Regions from separate parts of the Streptomyces sp. NPDC050704 genome, predicted to be linked through region 2. Evidence: predicted binding sites of a transcription regulator. Region 2 holds the regulator's gene; each other region holds the start of a gene.

Region 1 (4,016 bases), on a different contig from region 2:
CTGCAGGGCGGAGCGCGTGACCTTCGCCGGGTCGATGATGCCCTCGGCGATCATGTCGACGTACTCACCGGTCGCGGCGTTCAGGCCGTGGCCGATGGGCAGGTTGCGCACCTTCTCGACGATGACGCCGCCTTCGAGACCACCGTTGACGGCGATCTGCTTGAGCGGGGCCTCCAGGGCGAGCTTCACGGCGTTGGCGCCGGTCGCCTCGTCACCTTCGAGGTCCAGCTTCTCGAAGACCGTGGTGGCCTGGAGCAGGGCGACGCCGCCACCGGCGACGATGCCCTCCTCGACGGCCGCCTTCGCGTTGCGAACGGCGTCCTCGATGCGGTGCTTGCGCTCCTTGAGCTCGACCTCGGTGGCGGCACCGGCCTTGATGACGGCCACGCCGCCGGCCAGCTTCGCCAGGCGCTCCTGGAGCTTCTCGCGGTCGTAGTCCGAGTCCGAGTTCTCGATCTCGGCACGGATCTGGTTGACCCGGCCCGCGACCTGGTCGGCCGAACCGGCGCCGTCCACGATCGTGGTCTCGTCCTTGGTGATGACGACCTTGCGGGCACGGCCGAGCAGGTCGACGGTCGCGTTCTCGAGCTTGAGGCCGACCTCCTCGGAGATGACCTCACCACCCGTGAGGATCGCGATGTCGGCCAGCATGGCCTTGCGGCGGTCACCGAAGCCCGGAGCCTTGACGGCGACGGACTTGAAGGTGCCACGGATCTTGTTGACGACCAGGGTCGACAGGGCCTCGCCCTCGACGTCCTCGGCGATGATCAGCAGCGGCTTGCCCGACTGCATGACCTTCTCCAGGAGCGGGAGCAGGTCCTTGACGTTACCGATCTTGGAGTTGGCGATGAGGATGTAGGGGTCGTCGAGCGACGCCTCCATCCGCTCCATGTCGGTGGCGAAGTACGCCGAGATGTAACCCTTGTCGAAGCGCATACCCTCGGTGAGCTCAAGCTCCAGACCAAAGGTCTGGGACTCCTCGACGGTGATGACGCCTTCCTTGCCGACCTTGTCCATGGCCTCGGCGATGAGCTCGCCGATCTGGGTGTCGGCGGCGGAGATGGAGGCCGTCGAAGCGATCTGCTCCTTGGTCTCGACATCCTTCGCCTGCTCCAGCAGGGCACCGGAGACGGCCTCGACGGCCTTCTCGATACCGCGCTTGAGAGCCATCGGGTTGGCGCCGGCGGCTACGTTGCGCAGACCTTCGCGCACGAGCGCCTGGGCGAGCACGGTCGCCGTGGTCGTTCCGTCGCCGGCGACGTCATCCGTCTTCTTGGCGACTTCCTTGACCAGCTCGGCGCCGATCTTCTCGTAAGGGTCCTCGAGCTCGATCTCCTTGGCGATGGAAACACCATCGTTGGTGATCGTGGGGGCGCCCCACTTCTTCTCGAGGACGACGTTGCGGCCCTTGGGGCCAAGGGTGACCTTGACGGCGTCGGCGAGCTGGTTCATCCCGCGCTCGAGACCGCGCCGTGCCTCCTCGTCGAACGCGATGATCTTGGCCATGTGAAGTGGTCCTCCCGGACTGGGGTGGATTGCTCCGGACCGCGCTGGCGCCCGCGACGGACGGCCTGCCTGCCTCGTGGTTCCCTGCCCCACCCGGCCTGCGGGCCTCACCCACCCGGTCCTTCGTTATCACTCTCACCATCAGAGTGCTAACGCCAATGATTAGCACTCGACCCATGCGAGTGCAAGCGGCTCACGATGATCCGCAGGTGGGAGCAGGGGCGTACGGGGCGCGCAGGCATGCCGAAGGGCTCGCACCCGAGGGTGCGAGCCCTTCGAAAGAAGAACGTCGCTGCAGTAAGTCGGCGCGTGCTTCAGCCGGTCGCCAGTCGGACCATGTCCGCCTGCGGCCCCTTCTGGCCTTGCGAGATCTCAAAATCGACTCGCTGACCCTCTTCCAGGGTGCGGTAGCCGTCCATCTGAATCGCGCTGTAGTGGACGAATACATCCGCACCACCGTCGACCGCGATGAAGCCGTACCCCTTCTCCGCGTTGAACCATTTGACGGTGCCCTGAGCCATGCCTAACTCCCCTATTACTGGCCCTTGCACAGACCCGCACTTCGCGGATCCGGGTCAGACCTCACCCCCCAACGGTTGGGGGTGTGCGCCGGAACGCGTCGACCGCGGCTGAATGTATCCGTCCAACTGCCGTCTGCAACAGGTCAATCGGACGAGAATTCTGAGCACTGCCGATCAGGAATATGTGGAGATTCCACGAAGATCCAGGGCAAGTCGGGCCCCATAAATGCCATAAGCGGCTCAAAAAGGCCGCTCACTTTGGCTGCTTCTTGTCGGGCTCCAGGCGTGAACTCATATGCGCCCGGCATGCGAAGCGAAGCAGGTTCCCCAACTGTACCGCGCTCAACCATACAGAATTGCCCCCTCCGTTTCTCTCACGGAGAGGGCAATTCGATGAACGCTCAGTAACTACAGTTACCGACGGTAATGATCAGCCTCCGGCACTGCGCTCAATGGTCAGCCTCCGGCGACGGCCGGAATGATCGAGACTCCGGCCCCGTCAGGCGTCGCCGTCTCCAGCCCCTGCTCGAAGCGGACGTCGTCGTCATTCACGTACACATTGACGAAGCGACGCAGCTTGCCCTGGTCGTCCAGGACGCGGGCGGCGATACCGGTGTGGTTCTTCTCAAGGTCGGCGATGACCTCACCGAGAGTCCCACCCTCGGCGGCCACCTCGGCCTTACCGCCCGTGTAGGTGCGCAGGATGGTGGGGATACGAACGTTGACGCTCATGGGGAGTGACCTCCGGTCGGGTATGGCTGGCGGCCCGCGCCCCTCAGGGGCGCGGGGAACTGCGCGACCAGCCCCCACCGGCCCGCAGCATGAATACGGCGTCTAGGAAGCGAGCCCAGCCTCACGGAACGAGTCAAGACTGGGACGGATGGTCGCAGTGAGCCCCGTGTCGGAGGCAACCGCGTCCAGGGTCTTGAGACCGTCACCCGTGTTCAGGACGACAGTCGTGAGCGTCGGATCCAGCAGCCCGTTCTCGATCAGCTTCTTCGCAACCCCCACCGTCACACCACCGGCGGTCTCCGCAAAGATTCCCTCGGTCCGCGCCAGCAACTTGATCGCGTCCACGACCTGCTCGTCGTTCACGTCCTCCACGGCACCCCCGGTACGCCGCGCGATGTCAAGCACGTACGGCCCGTCCGCGGGGTTTCCGATGGCGAGCGACTTGGCGATCGTGTTCGGCTTCTGCGGCCGTACGACGTCGTGTCCGGCCTTGTAGGCCACGGACACCGGCGAGCAGCCCTCGGCCTGGGCGCCGAAGATCTTGTACGGCTTGTCCTCGACGAGCCCGAGCTCGATCAGCTCCTTCAGACCCTTGTCGATCTTCGTGAGCTGGGAGCCGGAGGCGATGGGCACGACCAGCTGGTCCGGGAGCTGCCAGCCGAGCTGCTCGCAGATCTCGTACGCCAGGGTCTTGGAGCCCTCCGCGTAGTAGGGCCGCAGGTTGACGTTGACGAAGCCCCAGCCCTCGCCGGCCGGGTCGCCGATCAGCTCGGAGCAGAAACGGTTCACGTCGTCGTAGTTGCCCTCGATGCCGACGAGCTCGCCGCCGTAGACCGCGGCCATGACGACCTTGCCCTGCTCCAGGTCGTGCGGGATGAACACGCAGGAACGGAAGCCGGCCCGGGCGGCGGCGGCGCCCACCGCGCCGGCCAGGTTGCCGGTGGAGGAGCAGGAGAGGGTGGTGAAGCCGAAGGCGCGGGCGGCCTCGATGGCCTGGGCGACGACGCGGTCCTTGAAGGAGTGCGTCGGGTTGCCCGAGTCGTCCTTCACGAAGAGCTTGCCGGGGTCGACGCCCAGCTCGCGGGCCAGGTTGTCGGCCTGGACGAGCTTGGTCCAGCCCGGGTTGATGTTCGGCTTCTGGGCCACGTCGGCGGGGACGGGCAGGAGCGGCGCGTACCGCCAGATGTTCGCGGGGCCCGCTTCGATGCGCTTGCGGAGTTCCTCGGTGTCGTACGCCGAGAAGTCGTACGCGATCTC
Region 2 (4,016 bases):
GGCGGCCTCGCCGGCCAGCTGGTTGGCATAGACCTCGACGGCCGCGGGGTCGGCGTACTCGGGCTGCGGCATGAAGAGATTCACACCGAACGGACGGCTCGTGGCCCCGCGCAACTGCTTGATCTCCTGGTACATGCCGTCGGCCGTTTTGTAGCCGGCGGCGAGGAAACCGAGCCCCCCTGCCTCGGACACGGCCGCGGCGAGCTGCGGCACGGAGACGCCGCCCGCCATGGGGGCCTGCACGATCGGGAGAGGGAAAAGACCGGTCAGCGCGGAGGACATGACGGCATGTTGTCACGTCCCTTGAGCAAGTCCGAATCCGGCTTGATTCCTGACTCGGCCCAGGCCCACCCAGCCCGTCCGGCGCTTGAGGACGAGGCCGTCCAGGCCGAAAAGCGGGGGTCTGGGGGCGGCAGCCCCCAGAAGCCCGAGCCCCCGAGCCCCACCGAAGTCAAGGCAGCGGGGTGCGGTCAGCGCCCGTTGAACGCGTCCTTCAGCCGGGAGAAGAGTCCCTGTTGCCCCGGTTGAAACTGACCCGTGGGCCGCTCTTCACCCCGCAGCACGGCGAGTTCGCGCAGCAACCTCTCCTGCTCAGCGTCCAGCTTGCCCGGAGTCATGACCTCGACGTGCACGATGAGGTCGCCGCGTCCGCCGCCCCGCAGGTGCGTGACGCCTCGGCCGTGCTTGGGGATCGACTGCCCGGACTGGGTGCCCGGGCGGATGTCGACCTCTTCGAGCCCGTCGAGCGTCTCCAGCGGAACCTTCGTACCGAGCGCCGCCGCGGTCATCGGAATCGTGACCGTGACGTGCAGGTCGTCGCCGCGCCGCTGGAAGACGGTGTGCGGAAGTTCGTGGATCTCGACGTAGAGGTCACCGGCGGGACCGCCACCGGGCCCGACCTCGCCCTCACCGGCGAGCTGGATCCGGGTGCCGTTGTCGACACCGGCCGGGATCTTCACGGTCAGGGTCCGCCGCGACCGTACGCGGCCGTCGCCGGCGCACTCCGGACACGGCGTCGGGACGACGGTCCCGAAGCCCTGGCACTGCGGGCACGGCCTGGACGTCATGACCTGGCCCAGGAAGGACCGCGTCACCTGGGACACCTCGCCGCGACCGCGGCACATGTCACAGGTCTGCGCGGACGTGCCCGGCGCGGCGCCCTCGCCGCTGCAGGTGGTGCAGACGACGGCCGTGTCGACCTGGATGTCCTTCGTCGTGCCGAAGGCGGCCTCGTCGAGCTCGATCTCCAGCCGGATCATCGCGTCCTGGCCGCGCCGCGTACGCGACCGCGGGCCCCGCTGCGACGCCGTACCGAAGAACGCGTCCATGATGTCCGAGAAGTTCCCGAACCCGCCGGCGCCGAATCCTCCCGCGCCACCGCCGCCCGCCTGGGACAGCGGGTCGCCGCCGAGGTCGTAGACCTGCTTCTTCTGCGGGTCCGACAACACCTCGTAGGCGGCGTTGATCTCCTTGAAGCGCTCCTGCGTCTTCGGATCGGGATTGACGTCCGGATGCAGCTCGCGAGCGAGCCTCCGGAACGCCTTCTTGATCTCGTCCTGGGACGCATCGCGGCGCACGCCGAGTACGGCGTAATAGTCCGTGGCCACTTACGACTCCGCCAGGATCTGTCCGACGTACCGTGCCACCGCTCGTACCGCTCCCATCGTTCCCGGGTAATCCATGCGGGTCGGTCCGACCACGCCCAGTTTGGCTACTGCCTCGCCGCCCGAACCGTAGCCGACCGAGACCACCGACGTGGAGTTGAGTCCCTCATGGGCGTTCTCGTGACCGATCCGTACAGCCATGCCCGAATCGTTGACCTCACCTAGGAGTTTGAGGAGCACGACCTGCTCCTCAAGGGCCTCCAGCACCGGACGGATGGTGAGGGGAAAGTCATGTCCGAAGCGGGTGAGATTGGCGGTACCGCCGATCATCAGCCGCTCCTCGGTCTCCTCGACGAGTGTCTCCAGCAGAGTGGAGAGCACCGTCGCGACCGTACCCCTGTCCTCCGCCTCGAAGGCGTCGGTCAGGTCCTGCACCAGCTGCGGGACGTCCGCGAACCGGCGGCCCGCCACCCGGCTGTTGAGCCGCGCGCGCAGATCCGCCAGCGAAGCCTCCCCGAACGGGGCCGGGCAGTCCACCATGCGCTGCTCGACCCGGCCGGTGTCCGTGATCAGTACGAGCATGACGCGGGCCGGAGCCAGCGACAGCAACTCCACGTGACGCACGGTCGAGCGCGTCAGCGACGGGTACTGCACGACGGCGACCTGCCTGGTCAGCTGCGCGAGCAGCCGGACGGTCCGCCCCACCACGTCGTCGAGGTCGACGGCGCCGTCCAGGAAGTTCTGGATCGCCCGCCGCTCCGGCGCGGTCATCGGCTTGACGCCCGCGAGTTTGTCGACGAAGAGGCGGTAGCCCTTGTCCGTGGGGATGCGGCCGGCGCTGGTGTGCGGCTGGGCGATGTAGCCCTCGTCCTCCAGCACGGCCATGTCGTTGCGGACGGTCGCCGGGGAGACGCCGAGCCGGTGCCGCTCCGTGAGCGCCTTGGAGCCGACCGGCTCCTCCGTGCCCACGTAGTCCTGGACGATGGCGCGCAGCACTTCGAGCCTGCGTTCACTGAGCATCGCGCACACCTCCAGCTCGTCTTTCCCGTGGTCCCCGTGGTTTCCGCCTGGCACTCAGCGCGTGCGAGTGCCAACACCCCCGCAGCAAGTGTACGGCCGGTGGGTACGGCCCCGGCAAGGGCGGGCCCGCTCTGTCCGGTACCTGGGGATAGCGTCGTTCTATGAAGGTGACCGTGACGGTGACTTGGAAAGAGCCGTGCTGAGCCCCGACTGGGCCGAGGCGGGGTGGGAGGAGCTGGCTCCGCGCGTGGGGCGGTGCCGGCTTCCGGTGTGGGACTGCACGGCCGGGCTGGTGGTGGGCGAGGGCGCGGCGCTCGCGATCGACACGGGGTCGAGTGTGCGGGAGGGCGCGCTGCTGCGTACGCGGGCCCGGCAACTGCTCGGCGGCACCGGCCGGGTCACCCACCTGGCGCTGACACACCCGCACTTCGACCACGTTTTCGGCGCGGCCGCGTTCGCGGGGGTCGAGGTCTTCGGCGCGGTGGGCCTCGAACGGGTCCTCGCCGACCAACGGGACGAACTGCGCGCGGACGCCGTACGCAACGGCGCCGACCCGCGCGAGGCCGACGAGGCGGCGGACCTCCTCGTCCGGCCGCGGCACCTGGTGTCCGGCGAGTGGACGCTCGACCTGGGCGGCGGCCTGCAGGTCCTGCTGGCGAACGTCGGCCCCGGCCACACGTCCCACGACCTGGTGGTCCTCGTCCCCGGAGCCCCCAGAACCCCTGAAGCCCCTGGAGTTCCCGGCGTCCCCGGAATCCCCGGAGTTCCCGGCGTCCCCGGAACGCACTTCCCGGAGATCGTCTTCTGCGGTGACCTCGTGGAGGAGTCCGGCGAGCCCCAGGCGGGGCCCGACGCCGTGCCGTCGCACTGGCCGGCCGCGCTGGACCGGCTACTCGACCTGGGCGGCGAGGACGCGGTGTACGTGCCCGGGCACGGGGCGGCGGTGGACGCGGCGTTCGTACGGGCCCAACGTGACGCGCTGGCACGGCGTTTCGGCGTGTCGCGGGGACCCTCGTAGTACCTGACCGCGCCCTTCTCCTATCGTCATCCGAATGCGCCAGTACTCAGCGGACCTGACCCCTCCGTGGAAGAAGCCCAAACCCGTGCCCGAGGTCGCGGCCGAGCCGGGCCTGGTCGTCGAGGAGCCCGGCACCGGCTTCTGCGGCGCGGTGATCCGCTGCGAGGCGGGCACGGTCACGCTGGAGGACCGCTTCGGCAAGCACCGGGTGTTCCCGCTGGAACCCCGCGGGTTCCTCCTGGAGGGGCGCGTGGTGACGCTGGTGCGCCCGTCGGCCGCGCCGGTCCGCCCGACGCGTACGGCGTCGGGGTCGGTCGCCGTGCCCGGAGCCCGCGCCCGGGTCGCCCGGGCCGGCCGGATCTACGTCGAAGGCA
Region 3 (4,016 bases), on a different contig from region 2:
GGCCGGCTTCTCGACGACCAGGGTCTCGGTCGTGAGGAGCAGGGAGGCGATGGAGGCGGCGTTCTCCAGGGCGGAGCGGGTGACCTTGACCGGGTCGATGACGCCGGCCTTCACCAGGTCGCCGTACTCGCCGGTGGCGGCGTTGAAGCCCTGGCCCGCTTCGAGTTCGGCGACCTTGGAGGTGATGACGTAACCCTCCAGGCCGGCGTTCTCGGCGATCCAGCGCAGCGGCTCGACGGCGGCCTTGCGGACGACCGCGACACCCGTGGCCTCGTCGCCGGTCTTGCCGAGGTTGCCCTCCAGGACCTTGACGGCGTGGACGAGCGCGGAGCCACCGCCGGAGACGATGCCCTCCTCGACCGCGGCGCGGGTCGCCGAGATGGCGTCCTCCAGGCGGTGCTTCTTCTCCTTCAGCTCCACCTCGGTGGCGGCGCCGACCTTGATCACGCACACGCCGCCGGCCAGCTTCGCGAGGCGCTCCTGGAGCTTCTCGCGGTCCCAGTCGGAGTCCGTGGACTCGATCTCGGCCTTGATCTGGTTGACCCGGCCGACCACGTCGGCGCTGTCGCCGCCGCCGTCGACGATGGTCGTGTCGTCCTTGGTGACCGTGACGCGGCGGGCGGTGCCCAGCACGTCCAGGCCGACCTGGTCGAGCTTGAGGCCGACCTCCTCGGCGATGACGGTGGCGCCGGTGAGGCTCGCCATGTCGCCGAGCATCGCCTTGCGGCGGTCACCGAAGCCGGGGGCCTTGACGGCCACCGCGTTGAACGTGCCGCGGATCTTGTTCACGACCAGGGTCGACAGGGCCTCGCCCTCGACGTCCTCGGCGATGATCAGCAGCGGCTTGGAGGAGTTGGTCTGGATGACCTTCTCCAGCAGCGGCAGCATGTCCTGGATGGAGGCGATCTTGCCCTGGTGGATCAGGATGTACGGGTCGTCGAGGACGGCCTCCATACGCTCCTGGTCGGACACCATGTACGGCGACAGGTAGCCCTTGTCGAAGGCCATGCCCTCGGTGAAGTCCAGCTCCAGACCGAAGGTGTTGGACTCCTCGACGGTGATGACACCGTCCTTGCCGACCTTGTCCATCGCCTCGGCGATGAGCTCGCCGACCTGGCTGTCCTGGGCGGACAGACCGGCCACGGCGGCGATGTCGGACTTCTCGTCGATCGGGCGCGCGGTCGCGAGGAGCTCCGCGGAGACCGCGGCGACGGCAGCGTCGATGCCCTTCTTCAGAAGGGCGGGGGACGCGCCGGCGGCGACGTTCTTCAGGCCCTCGCGGACGAGCGCCTGGGCCAGCACGGTGGCGGTGGTCGTACCGTCACCCGCTACGTCGTTGGTCTTGGTCGCCACCTCCTTCACCAGCTGGACGCCGAGGTTCTCGTACGGGTCGTCGACCTCGACCTCGCGGGCGATGGTGACACCGTCGTTGGTGATGGTGGGGGCGCCGAACTTCTTGTCGATGACGACGTTGCGGCCCTTGGGGCCGATCGTCACCTTGACCGTGTCGGCAAGCTTGTTGACGCCGCGCTCGAGGGCGCGACGGGCGTCCTCGTCGAACTTCAGGATCTTCGCCATGGGAGCGTTGGCCCTCTCGGAAATCTAGAGGTGTGAGTCTTGGGGTGAACGAACTGCGCCCCCGACGCCCGGCTTCTTAATGGTCGCGGGGGCCAGGGGCGCAGCTCTGAAAGCGGTGGTGCTCGGTAATGCAGTAATGCCTAGGTGAACTACTTCTCGATGATCGCGAGTACGTCGCGGGCCGAGAGGACGAGGTACTCCTCGCCGTTGTACTTCACTTCGGTGCCGCCGTACTTGCTGTACAGCACGATGTCGCCGGTCTTCACGTCGAGCGGCAGGCGCTCGCCGTTCTCGAACCGACCCGGGCCCACCGCAAGGACGACGCCCTCCTGGGGCTTCTCCTTCGCGGTGTCCGGGATGACCAGGCCAGAGGCCGTGGTCTGCTCGGCATCCAGCGGCTGGACCACAATGCGGTCCTCGAGCGGCTTGATGGCAACCTTGGAGCTGGTGGTCGTCACGATCCGACCTCCCCCTTCGGAGATCTCACGGGGTTAACTGTCTGAGGTGGCGACCAGGTGGATCCGTCGTCGCGGGTGCCGGACCTGCCCGTCGCTATTGGCACTCTCCTAGGGGGAGTGCCAGAGCTGAGACTATGACCGCGGTTAGCACTCGGTCAAGCGGAGTGCCAGTTGCCCGCGGCGGCTCAGCCGGATTTCGGTTGCCCGGAGCTGGGGTGAGCGTCACTGGGGGCTGCGCCCCCAGACCCCCTTTTCGGCCTGGACGGCCTCGTCCTCAAACGCCGGACGGGCTGGGTGGGGCTGGACTGGCCTCCGCAGAAAGTGCCCCGGAGCAGGGGAAGCCCTAGAGGCAGAAAGGGCCCTACAGGTAGTCCTCCAGGCGCGCCACCGTGAAGCCCTGCCTCTGGATGCTGGTCAGGATTCTGATCGTCGTCTCCGTGAGGGTTGTGCCGTGTGTGCCCTCGGGGCAGTGGAGGATGGCGCCCGGTCGGAGCCGGTGCGGGGTGCGCCACAGGACGACCGCCGCGACTCCGCAGTCGGCGGCCGCGCGCAGGGTGTCGTCGTCGTAGGCGCCGTACGGCGGGCGGAAGAGCCGGGGGCGGATGCCGAAGCGCTGCTTGAGCTTCTCCTGCTGGCCGCAGATCTCCGCGCGCTGGCCCGCGTACGGGAGGCCCGGCAGGTACGGGTGGTCGAGGGTGTGGTTCTGCACGCTCGCGCCGACCGCGCGCAGCCGGCCGAAATGGGCGTACCCCGGTCCGGCGACACGGTCCGTGAGGAACATGCTGACCGGCAGCCGCAGTTCACGGACCATGTCGACGAACCGCGGATCCTTCTCGGCGCCGTCGTCGAAGGTCAGGAAGACGACCCGGTCGCGGGTGGGCACCCGGTCGACGACGGGCGGCAGGCCTGGTCCCGCCGCGTGTACGGGGGTCTTGGCGGGGGCCCTGGGAGGACGGGCGAGCGGGGCCGGGAGCCCCCAGCGGCGGTACGTGTCCGCCGTGGGCCCGTGCGGGCGCACCTGCTGCGTGGCCTGCCTGGCCGGCCGCTCGATGGAGCCGTCGATGGAGGGGGCGGCGGACTGGGCGCAGCCGCTGAGGCCGACCACCCCGGCGAGCAGCACGGCCATCGCCCGCCGCCTCACAGGTAGTCCTCCAGCCGGGCCACCGCGTACCCCTTGTCCGTGACCAGCTTCATGAAGCGGCGGACCATGTCGGGCATCGTGCCCTTCCAATGCTCCCTGCCGCGGAAGTGGCTGAGGACGATGTCGCCGGGGCGGAGGGCGCGGTCCCACTCCCGGTAGTCCCAGCGGTCGACGAAGACCTCCTCGTTCCACAGCGGGACCGCCTTGATGCCACAGGCCCTGGCGGCGCGCAGGGTGTTCTCGTCGTAGTTGCCGAAGGGCGGGCGGAAGAGGGTCGGGCGGGTGCCGTACCGCTTCTCGATCACGTCCTGCATGCCGCAGATCTCGCGCTTCTGCGCGGCGTACGAAAGGCGGGGCAGGTAGCGGTGGTTGAGGGTGTGGTTGTTCAGTACGACGCCACGGTCCCGCATCTTCTTGAAGTAGCCGTAGTCCTCCTTGACCAGGTAGTCGCTGAGGAAGGCGGTGTACGGGATCTTCAGGTCGCTCATCATCCGCAGGAACGCCGGGTCCTTCTCGGCGCCGTCGTCGATGGTGAGGAAGACGACCCTGTCCTTGGTGGGGACGGTCGTGAAGACCGGCGGGAGTTTCCTGTGGCCGGCCACCTCGAAGCCTTTGCGGGTGGTGATGCGCGGCTTCTTCGTGGGGGCGCGGGGTGGGGACAGGGGGACCTTTGCCAGGCCCCAGCGCTTGGCGCGTGCGCTGGCCTGGGGGTGGGCGTGGGCGTCCAGGGCTGGGGTGCGTTGAGCCTTGAGGGGCTGTTGGCCTGCGGCCGGCTTGACGTGGGCGGGGCCTGTTTCCGAACAGCCGGAGGCGATTGCTGTGAGGGTCAGCAGGGCGAG

What was found. The regulator HrcA, encoded in region 2, represses chaperone genes, less so after heat shock. The targets are predictions, from matches to a motif close to TTNGCACTCNGNNNNNCNGAGTGCNAA.
Region 1: groL (chaperonin GroEL) is a predicted target of HrcA. The motif match lies at 1,633-1,659, and genes of this name have one in related genera.
Region 3: groES (co-chaperone GroES) is a predicted target of HrcA. The motif match lies at 2,181-2,207, and genes of this name have one in related genera.

The regions. Positions count from the first base shown of each region.
Region 1 is NZ_JBFAHW010000059.1:60,728-64,743, forward strand. It holds gene groL (chaperonin GroEL) at 1-1,506, opposite strand, end outside; gene AB0I18_RS30500 (cold-shock protein) at 1,821-2,027, opposite strand; gene AB0I18_RS30505 (MoaD/ThiS family protein) at 2,484-2,759, opposite strand; gene thrC (threonine synthase) at 2,862-4,016, opposite strand, start outside.
Region 2 is NZ_JBFAHW010000230.1:1,787-5,802, forward strand. It holds gene AB0I18_RS51265 (nitronate monooxygenase) at 1-282, opposite strand, end outside; gene dnaJ (molecular chaperone DnaJ) at 471-1,607, opposite strand; gene hrcA (heat-inducible transcriptional repressor HrcA) at 1,608-2,624, opposite strand; gene AB0I18_RS51280 (MBL fold metallo-hydrolase) at 2,824-3,642, shown strand; gene AB0I18_RS51285 (DUF3097 domain-containing protein) at 3,677-4,016, shown strand, end outside.
Region 3 is NZ_JBFAHW010000025.1:27,756-31,771, forward strand. It holds gene groL (chaperonin GroEL) at 1-1,578, opposite strand, end outside; gene groES (co-chaperone GroES) at 1,728-2,036, opposite strand; gene AB0I18_RS17130 (polysaccharide deacetylase family protein) at 2,398-3,162, opposite strand; gene AB0I18_RS17135 (polysaccharide deacetylase family protein) at 3,174-4,016, opposite strand, start outside.